4 regions of the Pelosinus baikalensis genome follow, and region 3 is predicted to be linked to each of the others. Evidence: riboswitches for the same ligand, from Rfam matches in the RefSeq annotation. Region 3 holds a riboswitch; each other region holds the start of a gene.
What was found. A riboswitch is a leader RNA that binds a small molecule or an ion and turns the genes downstream of it on or off. The one in region 3 is predicted to bind S-adenosylmethionine.

Region 1: linked by a shared signal. The riboswitch ahead of LMF89_RS07300 (methionine ABC transporter ATP-binding protein) and the one ahead of metF (methylenetetrahydrofolate reductase [NAD(P)H]) in region 3 are both predicted to bind S-adenosylmethionine.
Region 2: linked by a shared signal. The riboswitch ahead of LMF89_RS07455 (methionine ABC transporter ATP-binding protein) and the one ahead of metF (methylenetetrahydrofolate reductase [NAD(P)H]) in region 3 are both predicted to bind S-adenosylmethionine.
Region 4: linked by a shared signal. The riboswitch ahead of metX (homoserine O-acetyltransferase MetX) and the one ahead of metF (methylenetetrahydrofolate reductase [NAD(P)H]) in region 3 are both predicted to bind S-adenosylmethionine.

Annotation. Positions count from the first base shown of each region.
Region 1 covers NZ_JAJHJB010000007.1:89,842-92,045, forward strand. The annotation lists gene LMF89_RS07300 (methionine ABC transporter ATP-binding protein) at 1-815, opposite strand, end outside; SAM riboswitch class I at 896-998, opposite strand; gene LMF89_RS07295 (YerC/YecD family TrpR-related protein) at 1,146-1,454, shown strand; gene hisZ (ATP phosphoribosyltransferase regulatory subunit) at 1,504-2,204, shown strand, end outside.
Region 2 covers NZ_JAJHJB010000007.1:60,651-62,854, reverse strand. The annotation lists gene LMF89_RS07450 (methionine ABC transporter permease) at 1-253, opposite strand, end outside; gene LMF89_RS07455 (methionine ABC transporter ATP-binding protein) at 222-1,280, opposite strand; SAM riboswitch class I at 1,361-1,463, opposite strand; gene LMF89_RS07460 (YerC/YecD family TrpR-related protein) at 1,611-1,919, shown strand; gene hisZ (ATP phosphoribosyltransferase regulatory subunit) at 1,969-2,204, shown strand, end outside.
Region 3 covers NZ_JAJHJB010000033.1:37,534-39,737, reverse strand. The annotation lists gene LMF89_RS18950 (ParA family protein) at 1-516, opposite strand, end outside; SAM riboswitch class I at 784-887, shown strand; gene metF (methylenetetrahydrofolate reductase [NAD(P)H]) at 969-1,835, shown strand; gene LMF89_RS18940 (methionine synthase) at 1,971-2,204, shown strand, end outside.
Region 4 covers NZ_JAJHJB010000025.1:47,991-50,194, reverse strand. The annotation lists gene LMF89_RS16515 (PTS glucitol/sorbitol transporter subunit IIA) at 1-135, shown strand, start outside; gene LMF89_RS16510 (transaldolase family protein) at 197-874, shown strand; SAM riboswitch class I at 1,031-1,131, shown strand; gene metX (homoserine O-acetyltransferase MetX) at 1,237-2,204, shown strand, end outside.

The DNA.
Region 1 (2,204 bases), on a different contig from region 3:
AAGCGCAATATTAAATTACTATCAGCAGATGGTTCCGATGCCAGAGTAATCTCTTTGAAAAAGTCAGGCAGGTTATGATTAATAATAGAGCTAATAAATTCCTTTGTGGTATTGGATTGCGGTTGGGTAAAAATATCAATTACCTTACCTTGCTCAATGATCTTACCACCCTCAATTACAGCGACTTGGTTACAAATTTCTTTAATAACCTGCATTTCGTGGGTAATGAGGACGATGGTAAGTTGGAACTTACGATTGATATCCTTTAAGAGCTCTAAAATCGATTTTGTGGTTTGAGGGTCGAGAGCTGAAGTCGCTTCATCGCATAATAATACTTTAGGATGGTTAGCCAAAGCTCTTGCAATGCCTACTCGTTGTTTTTGTCCGCCACTTAATTGTGCTGGATATTGATCTTTTTTATCACTTAACCCTACCAATTCTAATAGATGCAATACCTCTTTATTAATATCTTCTTTACTGCGTTTCGCCAATTCCAAGGGGAAGGCTATGTTTTGGTATACAGTACGTGAAGATAATAGATTGAAATGTTGAAAGATCATGCCAATCTTTTTACGCTGTTCTCGGAGTTCTTGCTCGTTTAATGAAGTTAATTCTTGACCATCTACTGTAACAATACCTTTAGTAGGGCTTTCTAGCATATTGATGCAGCGGACTAATGTGCTTTTCCCCGCACCGCTGGTTCCAATAATGCCGAAAATTTCTCCTTGTTTCACTGATAAGTTAACGCCTCGTAAGGCATGAATTGTACCGTTGTCGCTTTGATAGACCTTTTCTATATCTTGTAGTTTAATCAATGGAATAGCTCCCTTCCTATTATTTCTGAAATAACAAAAAAACCGCTCCATAAATGAAGCGTGTTATCAAACTGAATTGCGCTTCATCTATCAGGAATCAATCCTGTGGATTTGGCACCGTTTCACAAGTGAATGGTTGCCGCAGCTTCATTGGGCCATTCCCTCAACTGCTCTTGATGAAAGATATTAACTTACTAATAAACATATTAGCAGTTCTATAAAATAGTGTCAAGAAAAAAATGACTTTGCAAATGGGAAATCATAATGTTATAATTTCACTAAGTAAAGCTTAAAAGTAATAAAGGATTTAATAGAATGGGGGAAAGAAAAATGCCTACAAATCCCAAATTGAAAGATGACTTAACGGATCAGTTATTTCGTTCTATTTTATTTTTAGAAAATCAAGAAGAATGTTATCAATTTTTTGAAGATATTTGTACCGTAAGTGAATTAAAATCTCTCGCCCAACGCATGGAAGTAGCTCGTATGTTAAGAGCTGGCCATACGTATGATGACATTGTAGACAAAACAGGAGCTAGTACTGCAACAATTAGTCGGGTAAAGCGTTGTTTACACTATGGTGCTGATGGGTATAAGTTTATGTTAGAAAGACTCGAAGGTCAAAAAGATCATAAGTAAACAGCATGCAAAGTATTATCTAAGAGAACATTAAATTACTGGGATAGGGGTGTTTCTATTTATGAAGCAACATGAATTTGTTCCTCAGGTTCCATATGGAACAAGAGATTTCTTACCGAGAGAGGCTAGTCAGAAACGTGCTGTGGAAGGGGCTTTGGCTCAGTTATTTGCAAATTGGGGATATGATGAAGTTGTTACTCCCACAATTGAATATTTGGAAACGATGACTGTTGGAGTAGGAAACGACTTAGATCAGCATATGTTTAAATTCTTTGATAAAAATAATCGTATATTGGCACTTCGCCCAGATATGACAACTCCTATGGCCCGTGTGGCGGCTACCCGATTTAAAGGTAGTCCAAGCCCAATGAAACTGTTTTATATAACGAATGTCTTTCGCTATGAACAAGCTCAAGCAGGCAGGCAATGTGAATTTTATCAGGCCGGAGTGGAAATTATGGGTGCATCAGAGCCGGCAGCTGATGCCGAGGTCATTGCATTAGCAGTGGAATCGATGTTGAAATCTGGTTTGCAGAAATTTCAAATTGGTTTAGGGCAAGTTGATTTTATTAATGGAATTATGGAGCAGAGTGAACTTTCTCTCGTGCAAAGGCAGCAGATTAAACATGCAATGGTAACGCGTGATTTAGTGGGATTAGGTGAAATACTTGTTAAGAGTGGTCTTAGCCAAAGTGATCAGACTTTACTGAAACATATTCCATTACTTCATGGCAGAGAAGATATGCTCAA
Region 2 (2,204 bases), on a different contig from region 3:
TACCTACTAGTAACCTGGTTACCGGTATAATTGCCACCATTAGAATAATAAATGGTGTAGAGCGGGTTGCGTTTACAATAGCACCTAAGATTCGATTGAGAGGCGTATTCTCTAAAATATGTCCCTTATTAGTAGTAACTAGTATAATTCCTAGGGGTATGCCTAACAGCGCAGAAATAAAACTAGAAACAGCAACCATATACGTGGTTTCCCATAAAGACTTAGCCAACAGCACGAGCATTTCTTGCGACATAACCAATCACCTCAATTCCTAATTCACGTGTTTTTAAATAACTAAGGGCTTGCTGCAAAGAGGCTTGCTCACCCGATAATTCTACAATTAATGTACCGAAAGGTATTGTTTGAATATGATCAATATTTCCGTACAAAATACTAGCATCAATAGTAAAGCGGCGAATCATGCTGGAAATAACCGGCTCTTCTGTAGAATGTCCAATAAAAGACAAGCGCAATATTAAATTACTATCAGCAGATGGTTCCGATGCCAGAGTAATCTCTTTGAAAAAGTCAGGCAGGTTATGATTAATAATAGAGCTAATAAATTCCTTTGTGGTATTGGATTGCGGTTGGGTAAAAATATCAATTACCTTACCTTGCTCAATGATCTTACCACCCTCAATTACAGCGACTTGGTTACAAATTTCTTTAATAACCTGCATTTCGTGGGTAATGAGGACGATGGTAAGTTGGAACTTACGATTGATATCCTTTAAGAGCTCTAAAATCGATTTTGTGGTTTGAGGGTCGAGAGCTGAAGTCGCTTCATCGCATAATAATACTTTAGGATGGTTAGCCAAAGCTCTTGCAATGCCTACTCGTTGTTTTTGTCCGCCACTTAATTGTGCTGGATATTGATCTTTTTTATCACTTAACCCTACCAATTCTAATAGATGCAATACCTCTTTATTAATATCTTCTTTACTGCGTTTCGCCAATTCCAAGGGGAAGGCTATGTTTTGGTATACAGTACGTGAAGATAATAGATTGAAATGTTGAAAGATCATGCCAATCTTTTTACGCTGTTCTCGGAGTTCTTGCTCGTTTAATGAAGTTAATTCTTGACCATCTACTGTAACAATACCTTTAGTAGGGCTTTCTAGCATATTGATGCAGCGGACTAATGTGCTTTTCCCCGCACCGCTGGTTCCAATAATGCCGAAAATTTCTCCTTGTTTCACTGATAAGTTAACGCCTCGTAAGGCATGAATTGTACCGTTGTCGCTTTGATAGACCTTTTCTATATCTTGTAGTTTAATCAATGGAATAGCTCCCTTCCTATTATTTCTGAAATAACAAAAAAACCGCTCCATAAATGAAGCGTGTTATCAAACTGAATTGCGCTTCATCTATCAGGAATCAATCCTGTGGATTTGGCACCGTTTCACAAGTGAATGGTTGCCGCAGCTTCATTGGGCCATTCCCTCAACTGCTCTTGATGAAAGATATTAACTTACTAATAAACATATTAGCAGTTCTATAAAATAGTGTCAAGAAAAAAATGACTTTGCAAATGGGAAATCATAATGTTATAATTTCACTAAGTAAAGCTTAAAAGTAATAAAGGATTTAATAGAATGGGGGAAAGAAAAATGCCTACAAATCCCAAATTGAAAGATGACTTAACGGATCAGTTATTTCGTTCTATTTTATTTTTAGAAAATCAAGAAGAATGTTATCAATTTTTTGAAGATATTTGTACCGTAAGTGAATTAAAATCTCTCGCCCAACGCATGGAAGTAGCTCGTATGTTAAGAGCTGGCCATACGTATGATGACATTGTAGACAAAACAGGAGCTAGTACTGCAACAATTAGTCGGGTAAAGCGTTGTTTACACTATGGTGCTGATGGGTATAAGTTTATGTTAGAAAGACTCGAAGGTCAAAAAGATCATAAGTAAACAGCATGCAAAGTATTATCTAAGAGAACATTAAATTACTGGGATAGGGGTGTTTCTATTTATGAAGCAACATGAATTTGTTCCTCAGGTTCCATATGGAACAAGAGATTTCTTACCGAGAGAGGCTAGTCAGAAACGTGCTGTGGAAGGGGCTTTGGCTCAGTTATTTGCAAATTGGGGATATGATGAAGTTGTTACTCCCACAATTGAATATTTGGAAACGATGACTGTTGGAGTAGGAAACGACTTAGATCAGCATATGTTTAAATTCTTTGATAAAAATAA
Region 3 (2,204 bases):
CTGAACAAGAGTAATTGTATTCATCAGCTGGGATAACCCTTCCAATGCATAAAACTCACATTGAATTGGTACTAATACAGAATTAGCGGCGGTTAATGAATTAATAGTCAATAACCCTAAGGAAGGGGGGCAGTCAATAATAACATAATCATAACTGTACTTCACTTTATCTAGAACTCTTTTTAGCTTCGTTTCTCGAGACATAATGGATACCAACTCGATTTCCGCTCCTGCCAGCTGAATCGTAGCGGGTAACAGCATTAGATTTTCAATTTTGGTTTGTAAAATAACGCCTTCAATCGGTACATCATTAACTAGCACATCATAAACAGATTGTTTAATCTTGGTTTTATCAAAACCAAAACCACTAGTAGAATTACCTTGTGGATCAAGATCCACTAATAATATCTTTTTCCCTAAATCAGCCAAACAAGCACTTAAATTAACAGAAGTTGTTGTCTTTCCAACGCCCCCTTTTTGGTTGGCAATTGCAATTACCTTCACCAAGTAGTTCACCCCATATTCTCATTCATATTTTAAGAAAGACTAAGGCATATGCCAGGTCTTTAGAATCCAGGTCAAGCCTTAGTCTTCTACTTACAAACTTTCCTCTCGATTCTAATTTCTATAAGCTAATTCATTCCACACTATAGAGACTATCTCCTGCCAAAAATAGTAGATAGCCTCCGTAAATATACCATTATTTAACCAATTTTATAATTATTAAAAAAACATTGACAATCAGGCAGTTTTATATTATCATGAATTCCAATTTAATAAATACTCTTATCTAGAGTGGTCGAGGGACTGGCCCTATGACACCCAGCAACCAGCAGCAATGCAAATGGTGCTAAATCCAGCAGAATTCACGTTCTGAAAGATAAGAGGAAAGAACGGATGATAAAACAGCCTCTTTCCTCAAAGGAAAGAGGCTGTTTTATTAAATTATAATAATGTGAGGTTATTGTATGAAACTTTCTGATCGATTTAATAAAGGAAAAGCCCTTGTCTCTTTTGAAATTTTTCCGCCAAAACAAACTGTCACCTTAGAATCTATTTTTAAAACAACAGAGGGCTTACAAACCCTCAATCCTGATTTTACTAGTATTACCTATGGAGCTGGAGGCAGTGCTTCAGATCGCACCATTGAAACCGCGGACAAAATAAAAAATACTTATGGTGTCGAGGCCTTAGCTCATTTAACTTGCATCAACTCGCACAAAGATGATATTGATCTAATGTTAAATCAACTACAAGCTCATAATATTGAAAATATATTAGCTATGCGAGGCGATTATCCTATAAACAAAAACAATAATAAAGGAAAAGAAAATACCTATCAATATGCAAAAGATTTAATTGCCCATATTAAATCCAATCATGATTTTTGTATTGCTGCTGCCGCTTATCCAGAGGGACATCCAGAGTGCCCTGATTTGAATACAGATCTTCTTCACCTAAAAGAAAAGGTAAACAGCGGCACAGATTTCCTAATTACACAAATGTTTTTTGATAATACCATTCTTTATGATTTTCTTGACCGCATTAAACAAGTTAATATCACAATCCCTGTTAGTGCCGGAATCATGCCATTACTAAATAGCAAACAAGTAGGCAGGATTAAAGGATTATGCGGTGCCTCTATTCCTAAACCCCTACAAAACATCATTCAAAAATATGAAAATTCACCCTTAGATTTTGAAAAAGCAGGAATTGAATATGCTTGCAGCCAAATTACAGATCTGATAGCAAATCAGGTAGATGGTATACATCTATATACTATGAATAAACTAGAACAATCAAAAAGCATTATTCAACAAACAAATTTGCGTTAAATAATGCCTCTACATCCCTGACAGACTAGTAATTTATAAATAAACATTTTAATATATTATACATATCTAGAGGATTATCATCAGCTGAATTCTTATACATTAAAATGTTCTTGATACAACCAAAGGAGGGATACTGTGCCAATTTACAACCCAACAATTCAAACGCTAGAAATGAGCGAATTAAAACGTTATTCAGGCCTTACCAAATGTACTGAATTCCCCCAGCACTTACTTGACCATGCTTGTACAGAAGCACAAATCATCTCCAAACCAAAAGCAAGCTGGCAGATGTATGACTATGATGCAAGTTCTGCTACGATTATGAGCCCTGAGCCTTTATCACTACCTCCAACCGTTATTAGTAAACAC
Region 4 (2,204 bases), on a different contig from region 3:
AATTTGGAAAATTTGGGTCATATAACCTTGCGGTTTGATGGCAATACAGAAGGGTTAGGCGGAAGTGTATATCTTGAGGATAAGGCATTGCCTGCTATAAAAATTGGCGATGTTATTTCTATATACAGAGAATAGATGTTGTTATGCGATGAACCTTTCAGATGGATTGGAAAGGAGTAGCTAAGGGGGGGTTCGAATGAATATATTACTTGATAGTGCGAAAGTTGATTTTATAACAAGTGCCAATGAATATTATCCAATTGATGGTATTACGACCAATCCAACTATTCTAGCCAAAGAAAAGAGACCCTATATTGAAATCCTTCAAGAAATAGTATCTATAATTGGCAGTGAAAAAATGCTCCATGTGCAGGTATTAAGTACAAATGCCAAAGAAATAGTTAAGGAAGCGGAATATGTAAGCCAGATTCTTAATGGCAATATTTATATTAAAATTCCGGTTGTGCCTGAAGGGTTTAAGGCGATGATGACTCTACAGAAATTGAATATAAAAGTTACTGCAACTGCTGTGTTTACTCCACAACAGGCGCTTATGGCTGCAAAAGCTGGCGCTAGTTTTGTAGCGCCATACGTAAACAGAATTGATAATATTTCTGGTGATGGTGTAAAGGTAGTAGCTGATATTGTAAAAATTTTCGATACTTATCATATTAAAACGCAAGTGTTAGCAGCCAGTTTTAAAAATGTAGAACAAGTGCAGAAAGTTTGTTTAGCTGGTACTCATGGTGTAACGGTTAGTGAAGATGTTTTTATCAACTTGTATCACCATCCTTTGACGGAGTGGAGTGTCAATACGTTTATTGAGGATTGGGAAAGTGTTTATGGTAAAGGAGCAATATTAGGTGAGGTTTAATCAAGGAGATGCGATTATGAAGCTAGGAGTTCTTTAGTTATAGATATGTTGCTGCGGATTTATTAACGAGATTACCTGTAAAATATTGCTATTGTCGATATTACATGGTATAGTATAAAAAAAGTTAGGTTTACAACGTTACAATTTAATAATGAGCTCTTATCTAGAGTGGTCGAGGGACTGGCCCGATGACACCCGGCAACCGGCAGTAATGCAGTGGTGCTAATTCCAGCAGGAGTAATCCTGGGAGATAAGAGGGTTTAGTATATCATAAAACCCTTCTTATTTGTGAGAAGGGTTTTTTATTATACAAAAAAGAAAGCAAATATTTTTCTATAATCTAGAATAAGGAGAGGGTATGAATGCTGTTAAAAGACAGCTGTGTTTTAGAGATAACAATAACTCACTTTTCAGGATTTAAGTGGAGATCTTATTTGAAATTAGCCAGGGTAGCCAATAAGGAACATCCTTTGCATCTTAGTTTAGGCGGAAGGTTAGATGAGGTTGTTGTAGCATATGAAACATATGGTCATTTATCAGAAGGTGGAGATAATGTCATCTTATTGAACCATGCATTAACGGGTGACAGCCATCCTTCTGCTCATACTCAGCATGATGAAAAAGGCTGGTGGGAGCCTTTGGTTGGCCCAGGACGTCCCTTGGATACAGAAAAGTTTTTTATTATTTGTGCAAATGTACTTGGTGGCTGTCAGGGAACAACGGGTCCTGCTTCTCCAAACCCAGACACTGGCTTGCCCTATGGTATGAATTTCCCGGAAATTACTTTGCTTGATACGGTTCATGTACAAAAGAGGTTATTGGATGTATTAGGGGTTCATCATGTAAAGTTAATCATTGGTGGGTCTATGGGAGGGATGCAATCTTTGGAATGGTCGGTAGCCTATCCTGATTTTATGGATGGAGTTATGGTGATTGCCGCTCCTGGATATGCCTCTTCTCAGTCGATTGCTTACAATAAGGTAGGACGACAGGCTATTATCCTTGATCCAGAGTGGCGAGAGGGAAACTACTATGGCGGGATTGGTCCCGAGAAGGGATTAGCAATTGCTAGGGCTGTTGGTATGATTACCTATCAGAGTGAAATGTCAATGGAAGGAAAATTTGGACGAAAGCGTCGTAATGGCTGTTTTGAGATTGAAAATTATTTAGATTACCAAGGAAATAGTCTAGCACGTCGTTTTGATGCCAATTCCTATCTGTATCTCCTGCGCGCCTTGGATTATTATAATCTATTGAAAAGTTGTAACAGTTATGAGGATGCCTTATCTAAGATTAGAGCAAAAGTTATGGTTGTGGGTGTGAGTTCGGA